Regions from separate parts of the Peribacillus sp. NPDC097198 genome, predicted to be linked through region 1. Evidence: riboswitches for the same ligand, from Rfam matches in the RefSeq annotation. Region 1 holds a riboswitch; the other holds the start of a gene.
What was found. A riboswitch is a leader RNA that binds a small molecule or an ion and turns the genes downstream of it on or off. The one in region 1 is predicted to bind S-adenosylmethionine.
Positions count from the first base shown of each region.

Region 2: linked by a shared signal. The riboswitch ahead of ACIQXQ_RS00080 (5-methyltetrahydropteroyltriglutamate--homocysteine S-methyltransferase) and the one ahead of ACIQXQ_RS04110 (methionine biosynthesis PLP-dependent protein) in region 1 are both predicted to bind S-adenosylmethionine.

Region 1 covers NZ_JBIWDO010000002.1:220,403-228,643, forward strand. The annotation lists gene ACIQXQ_RS04100 (GNAT family N-acetyltransferase) at 52-513, opposite strand; gene metC (cystathionine beta-lyase) at 586-1,767, opposite strand; gene ACIQXQ_RS04110 (methionine biosynthesis PLP-dependent protein) at 1,764-2,876, opposite strand; SAM riboswitch class I at 2,961-3,075, opposite strand; gene fumC (class II fumarate hydratase) at 3,395-4,777, shown strand; gene ACIQXQ_RS04120 (hypothetical protein) at 4,885-5,127, shown strand; gene ACIQXQ_RS04125 (MFS transporter) at 5,354-6,550, shown strand; gene ACIQXQ_RS04130 (hypothetical protein) at 6,779-7,189, shown strand; gene ACIQXQ_RS04135 (ABC transporter ATP-binding protein) at 7,258-8,241, opposite strand, start outside.
Region 2 covers NZ_JBIWDO010000001.1:12,457-20,697, forward strand. The annotation lists gene ACIQXQ_RS00070 (outer membrane protein assembly factor BamD) at 1-518, shown strand, start outside; gene ACIQXQ_RS00075 (PTS sugar transporter subunit IIC) at 802-1,839, opposite strand; SAM riboswitch class I at 2,056-2,155, shown strand; gene ACIQXQ_RS00080 (5-methyltetrahydropteroyltriglutamate--homocysteine S-methyltransferase) at 2,241-3,344, shown strand; gene ACIQXQ_RS00085 (hypothetical protein) at 3,381-3,905, opposite strand; gene ACIQXQ_RS00090 (CaiB/BaiF CoA transferase family protein) at 4,079-5,212, opposite strand; gene ACIQXQ_RS00095 (amino acid permease) at 5,387-6,877, opposite strand; gene ACIQXQ_RS00100 (SET domain-containing protein) at 7,231-7,629, shown strand; gene ACIQXQ_RS00105 (hypothetical protein) at 7,769-7,957, opposite strand; gene ACIQXQ_RS00110 (bifunctional diguanylate cyclase/phosphodiesterase) at 8,042-8,241, opposite strand, start outside.

The DNA.
Region 1 (8,241 bases):
GAGAAAGAAGAGGGGCATTTGCTCCTCTTCTTTCTCATTTGCTCATATAGATTACATTTCCTTGTAAACAAATTCTCGGTATTTTACAAACTCATTCTTCTTATAAAAGTTCCTTGCAATTTCGTTATCGAACCAATAATCCAGTTCAATCCTGTTAATGCCGTTTTCTTTTGCAAAATCAGTAATTCTATCCATCAACGTAGTAGCATATCCTTTTCTTCTTTGACTATCCACTATACTTATTTGATGAACATATACAGATTTATACGCTTTTTTAAAGGCATTTTCGGGAAGGTTTCTTAACTCAATCCAAGCATATCCCAAAGGTTTTCCTTCATCCTCCAACTTCAGGAAAGTGAATTCGTCTCGATGGATGATTCCTTGGAAAAAAGCTTTAACTTCTTGGAAGTTATATGGCTTAAAATAATCAGGATATAAATTCGCATGTAAATCGTGCACGTATTTATTCAATCTAGCAACTAATTCATAATCGTCTGTTCGATCGATTTTCAAATCCTTTTCTCCTTTGAAATATCCTGAATTAAAATCCTAACATTACTTGTTCCTTTTATCCTTCTCATCCGATTATTTAGTAGAAACGGCCTGTTTTTCTGCACTTTTCTTAAGGGCTAAATCAAAGTCCCTGATCAAATCATCAGGATTTTCCAAACCGACGGACAAGCGAAGCAAGCTGTTCGTGATGCCGCGTTTTTCCCTTTCTTCTGCAGGCATGGCCGCATGGGACATTTTAGCCGGGTAAGATAGAATCGATTCGACGGCCCCGAGGCTTACAGCAAATACGGGTAACTCGACATGGTTTACGAACGAGCGGAAAATTTCTTCGCTTTCCAATTCGAATGATAGAACAGCTCCCGCTCCCCTGGCTTGATTTTCCTGGATGCCGTGTTGTGGGTGGTCGGAAAGACCAGGGTAATACACGTTTTTCACTAACGGTTGCTGTTTTAAATATTCCGCAATTCTCTCAGCACCTTTTTGAGAGTGCTCCATCCGGACGGATAGGGTTTTCAGACCTCTCATCACAAGCCAGGCATCCTGAACACCGAGCACCGCTCCAAAAGAGTTTTGGAGGGAACCAAGTCTATCGGCAAGGTCCGGGTCTTTTACGACGGCAAGGCCTGCTACGACATCACTATGTCCAGACAAAAATTTCGTTGCACTGTGCAGGACAATATCGGCCCCGAGGTTTAACGGTCTTTGCAGGGCAGGTGTCAGGAATGTATTGTCTACAAAGCTTAATGCGCCAATGCTTTTGGCGATATCACATACCGCTTTAATATCGGTTACTTTAAGCAAGGGATTGGAAGGCGTTTCAATATAGATTGCTCGCGTATTTGGCTGGATGGCCGCTTTTACACTCTCAAGATCCGTCATATCCACGAAGGTATGTTCGATGTTAAAACGGGTCAGCACGGTTGTTACCATTCGGAATGTGCCTCCGTATACATCTTCAGAGATGACGATATGGTCACCGGCAGAAAGCAGGAGGAAAGCCGTTGAAATGGCAGCCATCCCGGATGAAAAAGCGAATCCGCGCGTGCCTTCTTCCAGTTCCGCAATGATATCTTCCAGTGCTTCTCGCGTCGGATTCCCGCTCCGGCTGTAATCGTATTTGCCAAATTGATCAATGTCGGTTTGATGGAAGGTGGAAGCATGCTGGATCGGAACACTCACCCCACCTGTTGTTGGATCGAATTTATGTTGGTTGTGTAGTAATTTGGTTTCAAAACTGAATTCTTGGTTTGTCATCGTATTGCCTCCTTTTTTACTTGAGCAAATGCCTGCTGCAGGTCTTCGATTAAATCTCCGCTGTCCTCGATGCCGACAGAGAATCGAAGGAGTCGATTGCAAACTCCATTTGCCGTTCTAACTTCAAGAGGCATATCGGCATGTGTCTGTGTCGCCGGATACGTGATGAAGCTTTCGACGCCACCAAGGCTTTCGGCAAATGAAATCAATGAAAGGGACTGTAGAAATGGGTTGACCACCGCTTCATCATTGACCCGGAATGAAATCATGCCGCCACGACCAGGATAGAGAACATCCGTTACACTTTCATGTTCCGTCAAATAATCAACGATAACCTTGGCGTTCTTTTCATGACGCTCCATTCTCAGTGCCAAGGTTTTCATCCCGCGCATCAACAGCCACGAATCAAATGGGCTCAAGACCGCTCCCATACCATTATGGTGGAAAGCAAGGGACTCACATAACTCGGCGCCTTTTGCCACAATCAAGCCGGCCAACACGTCATTATGGCCACCTAGATATTTCGTTGCACTGTGAATCACGATGTCAGCACCAAGTAAGAGGGGCTGTTGGATGATCGGCGTGTAAAAAGTATTGTCAACAATCAATAGTAAATTGTATTGTTTGGCAAGAGCGGCGACGGCTGGAATGTCCGTTTGCTGCATAAGAGGATTTGTGGGAGTTTCAATAAAGATGGCCTTTGTTTGAGGGGTGATTGCTTTTTCAATTTCCTCCAGGCAACATGTATTGACATATTCGCATTGTAGCCCCCATTTTTTAAAGCCATGCTCTAATAAACGATATGTACCGCCATATAAATCTTCGCTACTGATCCATGCATCCCCTGATTTGAATAAGGAAAGGATGGTGGCAATGGCAGCCATTCCCGAACTGCATGCATATCCTTGATCGCCATGTTCTAGTTTGGCGATAGATTGCTCCAATAGCTGGCGTGTAGGGTTTCCTGTTCGTGTATAGTCGAATCCTGTTGATTGACCAATTCCTTCGTGACGGAAAGCCGTCGAGAAGTAAACGGGCGGATTGACCGTTCCTGTCGCCGTTTCACTGCGGTTTCCAAGCTGAGCAAGATAGGTTTCTGTTTTGTACATAATTTTCACTGCTCCTTTTAGTTAAATAAAATAAAAAAAGTCTTCTTTAAGAAGAAGACTTGAATAAGTAGGATAGAGTCATTCTTCTTATCTTCCAAGTTACACAAACTTGTGGAATTAGCACCTTTTCATTGGTTTGAAACAAATGAAGGTTGCTGAGGTGTCATAGGGCCATTCCCTCTACCTCTCTCGATAAGAGTTTTGATTATTCAATTTCTTTTGAATTTACTATAAATATAGGATTCTGTCAAGGACATTCCTAATAGACGGTTATTTGGGACTAGCTATTATGGAACATGTATCAGATTTATCATTATAAAATTACGAATTCAACAGAGTAATAGAACCGGATTCAGATTAAACGGACTTTTCTGAAGGAAAAGGTCATTTGTGTTCCGTTTTTTTTGCTTTACAATAATAAAGTTTGTACAATATATAGGGGATCATATAAAACGTCATTATTCATTACATATACATATTGTTTCTCAGTGGATAGTGCGAATATAGGAGGAGAACACATGGAATATAGAATCGAACGAGATACAATGGGGGAAGTAAAAGTTCCTGCTGATAAGTACTGGGGTGCTCAAACGGAAAGAAGCCGTAATAACTTCAAAATCGGTTATGAAAAAATGCCGATTGAATTAGTTCATGCATTTGCTTACGTAAAACAAGCGGCAGCAAAAGTGAATTTTGAACTTGGCGATCTTTCAGAAGTGAAGAAGGATGCCATCGTTAAAATTTGTGGTGAAATCCTTGAAGGGACGCTTGACGAACATTTCCCACTTGTCGTCTGGCAAACTGGTAGCGGCACACAAAGTAATATGAACGTGAATGAAGTTGTCGCAAACAAAGGGAATAAATGGTTAGAGGAAAAAGGCGAAACTGAGATGCTTCACCCGAATGATGATGTTAACAAAGCGCAAAGCTCTAACGATACATTCCCGACAGCCATGCATATCGCAGCTTATATGGAAGTTGCCGAAAAATTGGTACCGGCCATTAAAGTGCTTCGTGACACATTCGAAGCCAAAGAAAAAGAATTCTGGGATGTCGTGAAAATTGGACGGACCCATCTTCAAGATGCGACACCACTAACTCTTGGCCAAGAAATCTCCGGTTGGAAAGCAATGCTTGGTAAAGATTTGGCGATGATCGAAGAAAGTAGCCAAAAATTATTGAACCTTGCATTGGGCGGTACGGCTGTAGGGACTGGAATCAATACGAAAAAAGAATTCCCGGCACTTTCTGCTAAACAAATCGCAGCGGATACAGGACATTCATTTGTCACATCGGATAATAAGTTCCATGCTTTAACAAGCCATAACGAAATTGTTTATGCACACGGTGCTCTTAAAGCGTTGGCTGCTGATTTAATGAAGATTGCCAATGATGTTAGATGGCTGGCAAGTGGCCCAAGAAGCGGAATCGGTGAAATCGCCATTCCTGAAAATGAGCCAGGCAGCTCCATCATGCCAGGTAAAGTGAATCCGACCCAATGTGAAGCAATGACAATGATTGCGACACAAGTTGTCGGAAATGATGCTACAATCGGTTTTGCAGCAAGCCAAGGGAACTTTGAATTGAATGTTTTCAAACCGGTCATCATTTACAACTTCCTGCAAACCGTTAAATTATTGACAGATGGCATTCATTCCTTCAATGATAACTGTGCGGTAGGAATTACAGCGAATGAAGATAAGATCAAAGAAAATGTTGATCGTTCTCTTATGCTCGTAACGGCATTGAACCCACATATTGGGTATGAAAAAGCGGCTAAAATTGCGAAAACTGCATTCAAAGACAACTCCACTTTGAAAGAAGCGGCGTTGAAACTTGAATTCCTAACGGAAGATGAATTCAAAGCATGGGTTGACCCTGCTAACATGGTCAATAAATAATCAACAGGTAAGCATCCTTCCTCGCATGTAGGGAGGATGTTTTGATGTGTTAAAATGATGGAATAAACGAATACTTAAACTAGATAAATCGAACAGGAGGAATGGTCATGTCTTTATGTCCACTATGCAATGGTCTTAGAAAAATGCATTTAGAATGCCCTAAATGCAGTAGTGACCTTGAAGATCAAGGGAAATTGATGGATTATGCCGATGATTACAGTGCTTATATGGATATTGATACATTGAAAAAAAATGACGGTTTTCCCGAATCCCTTCAAAAGGGACAATGCCCGCATATTATGAAGTGCCCCAACTGCGGACACGATGAAGTGATTTTGGTACAGGAATAGAGTTCTTGAATAATAGGGTGAGACCTAAGAATAATTAATGATCGAGACTTTTTCATAAAAATGAGAAGTCTCTTTTTTATGTGGATCATTTTTTCATGAAAAGGAGGTTACCTAAACTTGGATTTGGAAATTCATAGTGGAAAAATAGAGGGATAGTGGGCTTGTCTCGCCGTATAATGTTATGGTAGTGAGTTATTCGTGGTGAATGGAAAGTAGGGTGGTATCCTTGGCAATGCTCTTATTGGTTATGATTTACTTGGCTTTCATAAGCCTGGGTCTTCCAGATTCCTTACTGGGTGCTGCCTGGCCGGTCATGCAGTCTGATTATGACCAGCCACTGGAGACTGCAGGCTTACTTTATATGATTGTTGCAGCAGGGACCATTTTCTCAAGCTTGGCTAGCGGCTGGCTAAATAAACGACTGGGGACGGGAAAGGTCACGTGTATAAGTGTGGCCCTGACAGCGGTGGCCTTATTTGGCATTGCCTATTCTCCCTCTCTGGCTTGGCTTATTATCTGTGCGATCCCTTTGGGGCTGGGTGCAGGAGCTATCGACGCTGCGCTGAATAACTACGTGGCTTTGCATTATAAAGCCCATCATATGAACTGGCTTCATTGCTTTTGGGGAGTGGGGGCAAGCATAGGCCCAATCATGATGTCTTATTATATGGCTAATCAAGGCACATGGAGAGCTGGTTATGTAACCATTTCCTATATCCAGTTCACCCTAGCCCTTTTACTCGTGTTAACCCTCCCATTATGGAAGCTAGTCTCTCGGAGGGTGCCAATCGATGAACGTAGCGCAGTGAATCCGGATTACTCGGAAGAACGGGTATCCAAGGAAAGGCCGCTTAAAATCAAAGGAGTCAAGTATGCATTGTTCACGTTCTTTTTCTATTGCGGCGTTGAATCAACGCTAGGACTGTGGGGAAGCAGCTATCTTGTGAATAGCAAGGGCATGTCAGCTGCTTTGGCCGCTCAAGGGGTCTCTTTTTTCTATACGGGTATTATGCTAGGACGGCTTATAACAGGATTTATTCTTTTGAAGGTCACCAACCATCAGCTGCTGATCCGATTGGGACAGATTGCAGCACTTATTGGGACGGTACTCCTTATCCTGCCCTTGCCGGTTACGATGTCGCTTGTCGGTTTTGTTATAGTCGGATTGGGCTTGGCCCCCATTTATCCTTGCATGATTCATGAGACCCCCGCCAGGTTCGGTAAAACCCATTCACCGTCCATCATAGGATATCAAATGGCTGTGGCATACACGGGGACCACCCTTTTGCCGCCCTTTCTAGGGTTAATTGCTTCGTACACTACGCTTGATGTATTTCCGTACTTTGCTCTGGTTTATGTGATGGCCATGCTGTTCGGATCTGAAAAGTTGAATGGAATGTTGAAGAAGCGTTGGGCTAATTAAGATCCCTACCTTGGATGGGAGGACTACCTCATGAATCTTTATGAAGTGATGAACGTGAATGCCATATTTTAAAGTCTTATTGCTTCGTGGTAGGCAGGCGATTAGACGCAGGATAATGAAGCTGAAAAAAGAAACGTGGAGCGGGTCGATAGAAGTGGATGAGGTAAGTTTTTGGAATAGAATAGTTCGGCGGATCGTCCATATATGTAGTATAAAGGAGCATGTAATGTGAGTTTAGCGAGCTATATTGGGTGTAACGTGGAACTCCTTCCTTGTGAAGATGGGGAGCATAACGCCTTAATTCAGATTGGAGATTGTTTTTCAAGTAAGTACGACAAACAACATGTGAAAAAGTATCAATTCACGGCACAGTTTGTTTATGAAGTGTCATCCGACTGGGGAATTGAAATTTCAAAAGATATGAGTCCAAGCCAGTGTTTTGAATCAAAAAAGAAGCTTACAGCATTATGCGAAATGATGAATGACTATCTTGAAAAAGGTGAATATTTCGAATTGTATAGTTGCTGGGTAGGGGAGGAGAAAGAAAAACGAGTAGGTGAGTTAACGTTAAAAATGGATACATTGAATGTTGATTCGATTGAAATGCCTAAAAAGACATTGGTTCGATTTGAGAAATAAGTTGAGGGAAGCCTTGGGCGATAAGGCTTCCCTCATTTGTATGCAAATCCAAATCAAAAAGTAATTACTTAAGCCATCTTCGTTTGCTGGTTGCCTTCCATTTCTGATTCTTCGTCAAAAATGCGTTGCTCGGACTCTTTATCGAAGAAATGGGTTTTATTCATATCAAGGGCCAGGTCAATGGCATCACCAGCCTGGATGAGATGTTTGGCATCCACCCGGGCAACAAAGTCCTGTCCTGCGAATGTCGAATAGAGCATGATTTCGGCACCCATTAGCTCGGCCACATCGACTTGAGCCGTGAATGTTGAAGTGGGCGATGCGGAAATGAACGTTTCTTCGTTATGGAAATCCTCAGGCCGGATGCCAAGAATGATGTCTTTTCCGATATAGCCTTGATTACGAAGCGTATCCATTTTGAAAGGGGGCACCTCAAGTGTTTGCTCCCCAATTTGAATGAATCCATCCTGCAAGGTACCCGTAAAGAAGTTCATGGCAGGTGAGCCGATGAATCCGCCTACGAAAACATTTACAGGCTTTTCATAGACATCTTTCGGTGCACCCACTTGCTGGATGATGCCATCCTTCATGACTACAAGCCGGGTGGCCATGGTCATGGCTTCTGTTTGGTCATGGGTGACATAAATGGTTGTTGTATTGATCCGTTTGTGCAGTTTAGCGATTTCTGCGCGCATTTGTACCCGAAGTTTTGCATCAAGGTTGGAAAGGGGCTCATCCATCAAGAAGACTTTGGCATCCCGGACAATGGCCCTTCCAAGTGCCACACGCTGGCGCTGCCCGCCAGAAAGGGCTTTCGGCTTCCGTTGTAAGAAGTCTTCAAGTCCAAGGATCTTGGCAGCATCATGGACGCGTTGCTTGATTTCCTTCTTCGGGGTTTTCCTTAGCTTCAGTCCAAAAGCCATATTGTCATAGACGGTCATATGAGGATATAAAGCGTAGTTCTGGAAAACCATCGCAATGTCCCGATCTTTTGGAGGCACGTCATTGACCCGCTTGCCATCTATAAAAAGATCCCCTTGGGAGATGTCCTC
Region 2 (8,241 bases), on a different contig from region 1:
AAGTCGATCTTGCCCTGAAAGACCAGGAAGAAACGCAACCAGAAGAAAAGAAAGTAAAGAAAACTGAAGATAAGAAAACCGTAGAAAAAGCCGACGGTCAAAAAACTGCGTACCAACTATATCAAAATGGCCGTTATGGGTTCTCCATGTACTATCCCAAAGGCTTAAATATGGACACCCCACCAACAAATGGTGATGGAGCCAGGTTCTATAATGAGGAATTTGAAATTACCGCCTTTGCTAGCCATACGAATATAATCAACGATGAAGAAACGATTGAAATGTATTATGAAGATGATTTGAAAAGTATCACAGAAGAAATCGCCTATCAGCGACTTACAGACGATTGGTATGTCATTTCCTACGAAGAAAATAGGAAAATTATCTATAAGAGGTACTACTTTAATGATCAAGTGGGCACTACCTTTATCATTACCTATCCCGCTAGCGAACAGGAGAAGTACGGTGCAATCACATCTCATATCGCAGAAACCTTCATCCCTTCGACCAACTCCTAACGGGATGAGACCGATGCCATGAACCGTCGAGATACGCTTCGGTTTATGGCTCTTTCTATTTTCTTCTTCAACCGATGCGATGTCCAGCTTGCCTCTATAAAGAAGGTAAGTGGAATCGTTTAGACGTGTATTTATCCTGAGTAAAGTGGATGAAATGAATCCTAGCCATCATCAGATACCGCAGATTCTAGATTTAAAAGTTGAAGTACCCTTGAATTAGCCTCCTCATCAAAAGAAGCAGCCAGAGCTAAACGCCTGACTGCTTCTTTTATTTGGTTTCCTTTTATTCAAAATGCAAGGTATAGTCTTCTGCTTTAATCCATTTTAATTTCTTTGAGAAAACGTAGATTAGTACAAGGTTCAACACAATCGGAAGAATGAAGAAAATGATGACCATGATGGATATGTTACTGAAAATCCATCCGCCTTCCACCAGTTTCATATAGTTCAAGGGACCGACCAACCCCGATAAACCAAATCCAGCACTATACGGAGTCCCTTGTATGTTTAACAAACCTGCCAACGCGCCAAGAATAGCTGACGTGATTAACATGGGAAACGCAATTTTCGGTTTCATGAAGAAATTCCTCATTTGAATCTTAGGGGAACCCAACACATGGGCTAAAGCCGTCCCTAATGAATTCGCTTTGTAGCTTGCAATGGCTAGGCCAACACCAGCTGCCACGATGCCTAGGTTGGCCGCACCAGATCCTATCCCTGAGAGCATAATGACCGTCGCTACCCCAACCGTTGAAATGGGGGATAAGATAATAAGACAGAAGATAACGGAAATAATGGCTCCCATCAAAATGGGTTGCAAGGACGTCACGTTAGCGATGCCGACTCCTAATAGTCCCGTAGCGGATTTTACGTATGGCAGAATGAAGTATCCAATCATGCCTGGTACCAAGATACTTAAAGTCGGCATCAAGAGAATCGCATACGCCTTTAATTTGTCGCCAATTAATTGCAGGAACAATACGGTCAATGCCGCGGTAATCCCGGTATTGATGACAACGCCAATCCCATTAAGGGCAAATAAACCGTCAGCCGTTTTCTGGATGGCACCACTTCCGACCATGGCCGCTATCCCGATACTGGCCGTTTGAATGGATGGTAGCTTGAACGAAATCCCGACCATCACCCCAATCATGACAGGTAACAAACTCATCACGAAAACGGTGATATCGAATATATGCTGTAACACGGGAAAATGTGGAATCAATAGTTTAAGTATTTCCCCTAACAAAGCATTCGGAATTAATGAAACGACAATCCCTATGCTCATCCCCGTTAATAATTTATTAAAAAAATCTTTCATCTAAATAATCCCCTATCTCGCTATAATGTACACAATTATAAGAAATATTCTGACAATAGTCAAAGGATTTTTTTAATACTTCACCGCGAAAGTGTATAAAAGTATTTTGAATAAGAGAAACTTACTTTCTAATAACGCATATATTCTAAATTATCTGTTTTCTATTGACCTTTACTAATACTACCTGTATAGTCGTAATTAATTGAATAGTTCATATTCTTATCCAGAGAGGTGGAGGGACTGGCCCTTTGATACCTCAGCAACAGACTTTACTGTACTGTGCTAATTCCAGAAGTGTTCAACTTGAAGATAAGAAGAGAATATAAGCATTGCTGATTATACCTCTTCTTTTTTTGAAAGAAGAGGTTTTTATATTTTAATAAGGAAAGTAGGAATCTACCATGTCTATCACTTTAACGAAAGCTCCATTCAAAGCCGACCACGTAGGAAGTCTATTAAGACCAGAAAGTATACATCTGGCAAGAAAGCAACGGAAAGAAGGAATCATTACCGCAGAACAATTACGCGACGTTGAAACGAAGGAAATCAAGCGTATCGTCGATAAGCAAATAGAAATCGGTTTAGAGGCAGTGACTGATGGGGAATTCAGACGCACCTGGTGGCACTTTGACTTCTTGGAACATTTAAATGGAATCGAAGGGTATGTCACGGAAAAAGGCCTCACATTTGATGGAATTGAAACAGAACGTTATAACGTTCGGAATACAGGAAAAATTTCTTTCAACCCAGATCACCCCTTTATTAAAGACTTTATTGAGTTTAATGAAATCGTGGACGGACGGGCTGTGGCGAAACAAACCATCCCTAGTCCCAATCAATTATTTGCGGTAGGGGTCCATAATGAAGAAATCTATCCTGACATCGAAGACTATGCAAAAGATATTATCAAAGCCTATCAAGATGCTTTACAAGCCTTTTACGATGCCGGTGTACGTTATTTACAATTAGATGATGTATACATAGCCAGGCTTTCCGCTCCGGACTTCCAGTTCAAAGAGGGGAAATATACAAGGGAACAATTAATCGATTTAGCATTGCGCGTGATTAATGGGACGTTGGAGGGAAAACCAGAGGATTTGGTTGTCACGACTCACCTTTGTCGTGGGAATTACCAATCGACTTGGGCTTTTGAAGGTAGCTATGCCCGTATCGCCCCAACTCTATTGGCCAAGGAAAATGTAGATGGATTTTTCTTGGAATACGATGATCATCGTTCAGGGGATTTTAAACCATTAGAACACATTCCAAATGACGGCGCACAAGTCGTTCTTGGCGTGGTTACTTCGAAGAATGGCGAACTTGAAGATAAAGAAACCGTTAAATCACGTATTAAAGAAGCGGCACAATTCGTGCCACATGAACACTTGTGCTTAAGCCCTCAATGCGGATTCGCTTCCACACATCTTGGCAACAAGCTAACGGAAGAGCAGCAATGGGAAAAGTTAAAATTCGTTGTGGATGTCGCCAAAGAAGTATGGGGATAAGAACAAAAAGGGACGAGCCTATGCTCGTCCCTTTATTCAACAACATCGATCGTCCTCATCCTCTTTCTTCCCCACTACATCATCTGTCACCTTATCATCGAGTTGGTTCTTCAATGTCAATTCTGCGGCCTTTCCATCACTTGGCGACCCATCGGAAAAATACATTGGAAATAAGGAAAAGAACATAATATAGAAAGAGAAATATATGAACTGGTACCAGAGGACCGATTTCTCCAAGATCCCCTGATAAACCAAACTATATATCAACAACATGCTTATTAGGTTAAAGAGGGCTCCCCCTAGATAAATCAAACTATTCGTGAACTTATTATCATATTTTAATCCCTTGAACTCACAATGCCCATTCCAAAAGTAGTATTTTCTCACTTCTATATTGCAAAAGGAGAAAATCTTATCTCCACATCCGATCTTGATTTTTTTCTCCGTACCGCCAAACAGCGTGACAAAGAATAGATGCCCACCTAAATGAATGAGCGTGACAACCGGTAAAATCAGAAAAAAGGAAAAGAGAAATTTAGTGATATCAGACAAACCGAACATGCCAATCATCCTCCTTATTTTGAGCTTGGTGTATACAGACAAGTCCTTATTCGAAGGATGATACTCTCTTACCCGGTGTGGATCCGTTTTAACTAGTAAATATTCACATGTCTTAAGTGACTCCCCTTTAATCCACAAAAAGACCGGCAGATTATCTGCCGGTCCATCCGTTGTTATCGCTCCATTTCAAGAGTGCCAAAAACCTCATCATTACTTTCTCCCGGCTTCATCCCAACATGTTTATACTCTGGAGTGAAGACCGATGTTTTGATGGGACAAGCTATCTGCCTCTGCATCTTTCCTTCTCCATCAGGCACTTCGACTATCATGCCGCGCGCTTGCAGTTGCGGGTGAAGGGTCGATTCAGAAAAGGTCAGCACCGGTTCGACACAAGCCTCGAACTCTTCGAATATGCCCTGCCACTCTTCAAATGTCTTTTCAAGGAATGCATGCTTGATGATCCTTTTGAATTGGATGCTGCTTTCCGCATCTTGCTTCATGCTTAACTCGAACAGTTCAGGCTGTCCGATTGCTTCACATAACACTTCACGGAATGATGGCTCTAAGCTACCAACCGAGAAGTAACGGCCGTCTTTCGTTTCATAAAAATCATAAAACGTCCCGCCATTCAATACCAGCTTTTCCGGTTCAAGCTCCAATCCCCCCTGTAAATGTAGGGGGGCAGATATCGCATTCAAAGCAAAGCTGCAATCGGTCATGCTAATATCGATGAACTGACCTTCACCCGTCCGCTCCCGGTAGATGACTGCCGACAAAATCCCGATGACAGCGTGTAAGGAGCCTCCTGCAAGGTCGGCTATTTGTGTTCCATTTTTTGCAGGTCCTCCTTTTTGCGTACCTGAGTAACCGGACAATCCCGCTATCGAAATATAGTTGATATCATGGCCAGGTCGATTCTTGTATGGACCAGTGTGACCAAAGCCAGTAAGCGAACAGTAGATCAACTTTGGGTTGATTTGTTTTAATTCTTCATATCCCAGCCCTAACCGATCCATGACACCCGGCCGGAACTGTTCAAGGACGATATCGTATTCTTTCACTAAGTTCTTTACGGCATCAATCGACTCCTGCCGTTTTAAATCAAGGGCAACCGATTTTTTTGAACGGTTCAAATATTGATCGACTCCCCATGTATCATCCTTGGCCGGCCGCTCTACCTTCAACACGTCCGCTCCTAAATCTGCAAGCATGAGCGTAGCGAATGGCCCTGGCAAAAGTGTCGAAAAGTCTAGCACTTTCAGATTGGTCAGTAGTGTCATCGGTCTTGCACCTTCCTTTTCTACCAAATGGATGCCTTCATCTTCTGAAGGGATTTCTATCTTATATACTCATTCTTCTTCCACCCTACCATTTCCTGCAAAACAACATTCACATCCAATTCGATGCGACTAACATTGGTACACGTTCATTTTAAAATGAAAAAACCGGAACCATGTCTGTGAACATGGTTCCGGAAGTTTTCAGTCATACTTTTCATCAAAATTAATTTCTACTTCTTCGAGCTTAACGAATCTCGTTTTCCTAATCAGTTTATACCCAAACCAGAGGGCGAGAAAAAGAGGGATTCCTAAGTATGCCGCCACCACACTTCCCCAATCGATATGGTCCGAAAAGAACGCTTGGATATTTTGAGCCAAGATGACGACCATTCCAATCGTAATGGCAAATATCGTCCCGATTGGAAACCATAAAGCCTTGTACGGCAGCTTATCCAATGAATGCCCTTGTAACACATATGCCTTACGGAAGCGATAATGGCTTATGGAAATGCCCAGCCAGAAGATAAATCCCGTTATCCCGATCGCGTTCATTAACCATAGATATACGGTGCCATCACCGAATATGGAAGCCAAAAAGGCAAGCATTCCGATGGCACATGTTAAGATCATACCCGCCACTGGGACCCCTCGTTTATTCAGTTTGGCAAAAATCCGGGGTGCTTGCCCGGCTTTAGCCATCGAATATAACATACGGGTAGAGGCATATAAGCTTGAATTCCCCGCAGATAATACCGCAGTTAAAATCACGGCGTTCATCAGGGAAGCCGCAAAGGCTACTCCCGCTTTATCAAATATGAGCGTAAATGGGCTGACCATAACATTCTCGCCTTGTAAACTTGAATTCGTATAAGGGATAAGCAGCCCTATCACGAAAATCGCCAATATGTAAAAAAGGAGAATCCTCCAGAAGACGCTTTTAATGGCCTTCGGTATATTTTTAGCTGGATTTTCACTTTCCCCAGCTGCAACACCAACGATTTCCGTCCCCTGAAAAGAAAAACCTGCTGCTATGAAAACGATGAATACCCCCATGAACCCACCTGGAAAAGGAGCATCGTCCACTGTGAAATTTTTAAAGCCTACCGCTTCCCCTCCCATAATGCCTACAATCATGAGTAAGCCGACAATGATAAAAATGATGATGGCCGTCACTTTAATGAAAGAAAACCAATATTCCCCTTCACCATAGCCTTTGACAGAAAGATAGTTCAATAGAAAAATAAGCACTAAAAATGAGAAACTCCACAATAGTGATGGACTATCCGGAAACCAGAATTTCATGATGATGGTCGATGCGGCTAACTCGGCCGCTATAGTCATGGACCAGTTGAACCAATATGTCCAACCCAAGGCAAATCCAAAGGCAGGATCGACAAATTTCGTTCCATATGTACTAAATGACCCACTGGTTGGCATAAAGGCAGCTAGTTCCCCTAAGCTTGTCATGACAAAGTACACCATGGCCCCGACCAATGCGTAAGCAAGTAGAGCACCGCCTGGTCCCGCTGTATGTATGGCAGCCCCACTGCTAAGAAACAATCCTGTTCCGATGGCTCCTCCAATGGAAATCATCGTTAAGTGACGAGATTTCAACCCTCTGTTTAACGCCTGTTCTTTTTTCGGTGTTTCGACTGGATACTCAAAGACTTCCTCTTCGCGTTTTACTATCATATGTACATCCCCTTTTGCTTTTGCACGCAGTTCAGAAAATTCCCACTTTAGAAATTATACTACTTGAAAGTTCTGAATGGATTAATTATTCTTTTTCTTTCAGCAATTTTCATGCCACTTTTCACTTATCAGCAAAATCCTACATCTTCACCCAATAAAACCGCGATATAGACAAATTCCTTTGCACTTACGCCATATTTCTTTGCGTTTTTGTGCCAAGATTATTTTGCACTTATTGGGGATTCTTCAAGAGGATAACGATTAATTTCCCTAAATTAGTTGCTTTTCTTCCTAATTGCTGTCAAGCTTATACAATCTGGACTATAAAAGAAAAGAACAAGTAGGTGACGAATATGATCGAAGTTAAAAATTCCACACTCAGTGATGGAGAGTTCAATAGAGGCGTTTTCGCAAAACGTGATATTAAAAAAGGTGAGCTGTTGCATGAAGCACCGGTTATCGCTTATCCAAATGAAGAGCATGTTCATATCGAGAAAACATTGCTAGCGGATTATGCGTTTGAGTATGGCATCAACCATACTTGCCTGCTTTTAGGATATGGCATGCTGTTTAACCACTCCTATACGCCGAATGCCACATATGACATAAACTTTGATCATCATACATTCGATTTCTTCGCTTATACCGATATTAAGGCGGGAGAAGAGATTACCATCAATTATAATGGTGAGGTCGATAACGAAGATCCATTATGGTTCAATAAAGAAGACAATGGTGAAGAAGCTGAGTAATTGATGACATAAAAGCGCCTGCCGTTTAAAAAACTTTCTCCAGTTTTTTAAAGGCAGGTGCTTTTTACGTAATTCGGGAAACCAAAAAAGCTCCATCAAGGATATGCTATCCCTTGATGGAGCTTTTTTTCATGCTACCTTAATTGATTGTTGAATTACTTGATTTTGATTTAGTGAAGGATTGGAGTTGGCTCTTTACCTTATCAATCATTTCAGGATTAGCAATTGATTTGATCTGGCTTATTGTTTTCTCACGCGTTTCTTTATTGCGCATTAAGTAAGCAGCTGCTCCCAATACGACGGTTCCAATCATTTTGTTTGATGGCATCTGAGTTTCCTCCTTATATTTTAGTATAGTATAGTATTTCCCTATAACCACTTCTTTAAACAAGGAGACCCAAACATCCATCCTTCAGGCGACCGGAAACGCATATAGATTGCGTAGAAACTTGTCTTCTAATTCGTGTGCTGGCAACGGTTTACTGAACATGTAACCCTGTACCTGGTTACACTCCATTTCTTTTAAAAAGTCGAATTGCGTTTGATATTCAACGCCTTCTGCCACGATATTCAGCTGCATGTTTTTGGCCAGCCCAATGATGGACGCCACAA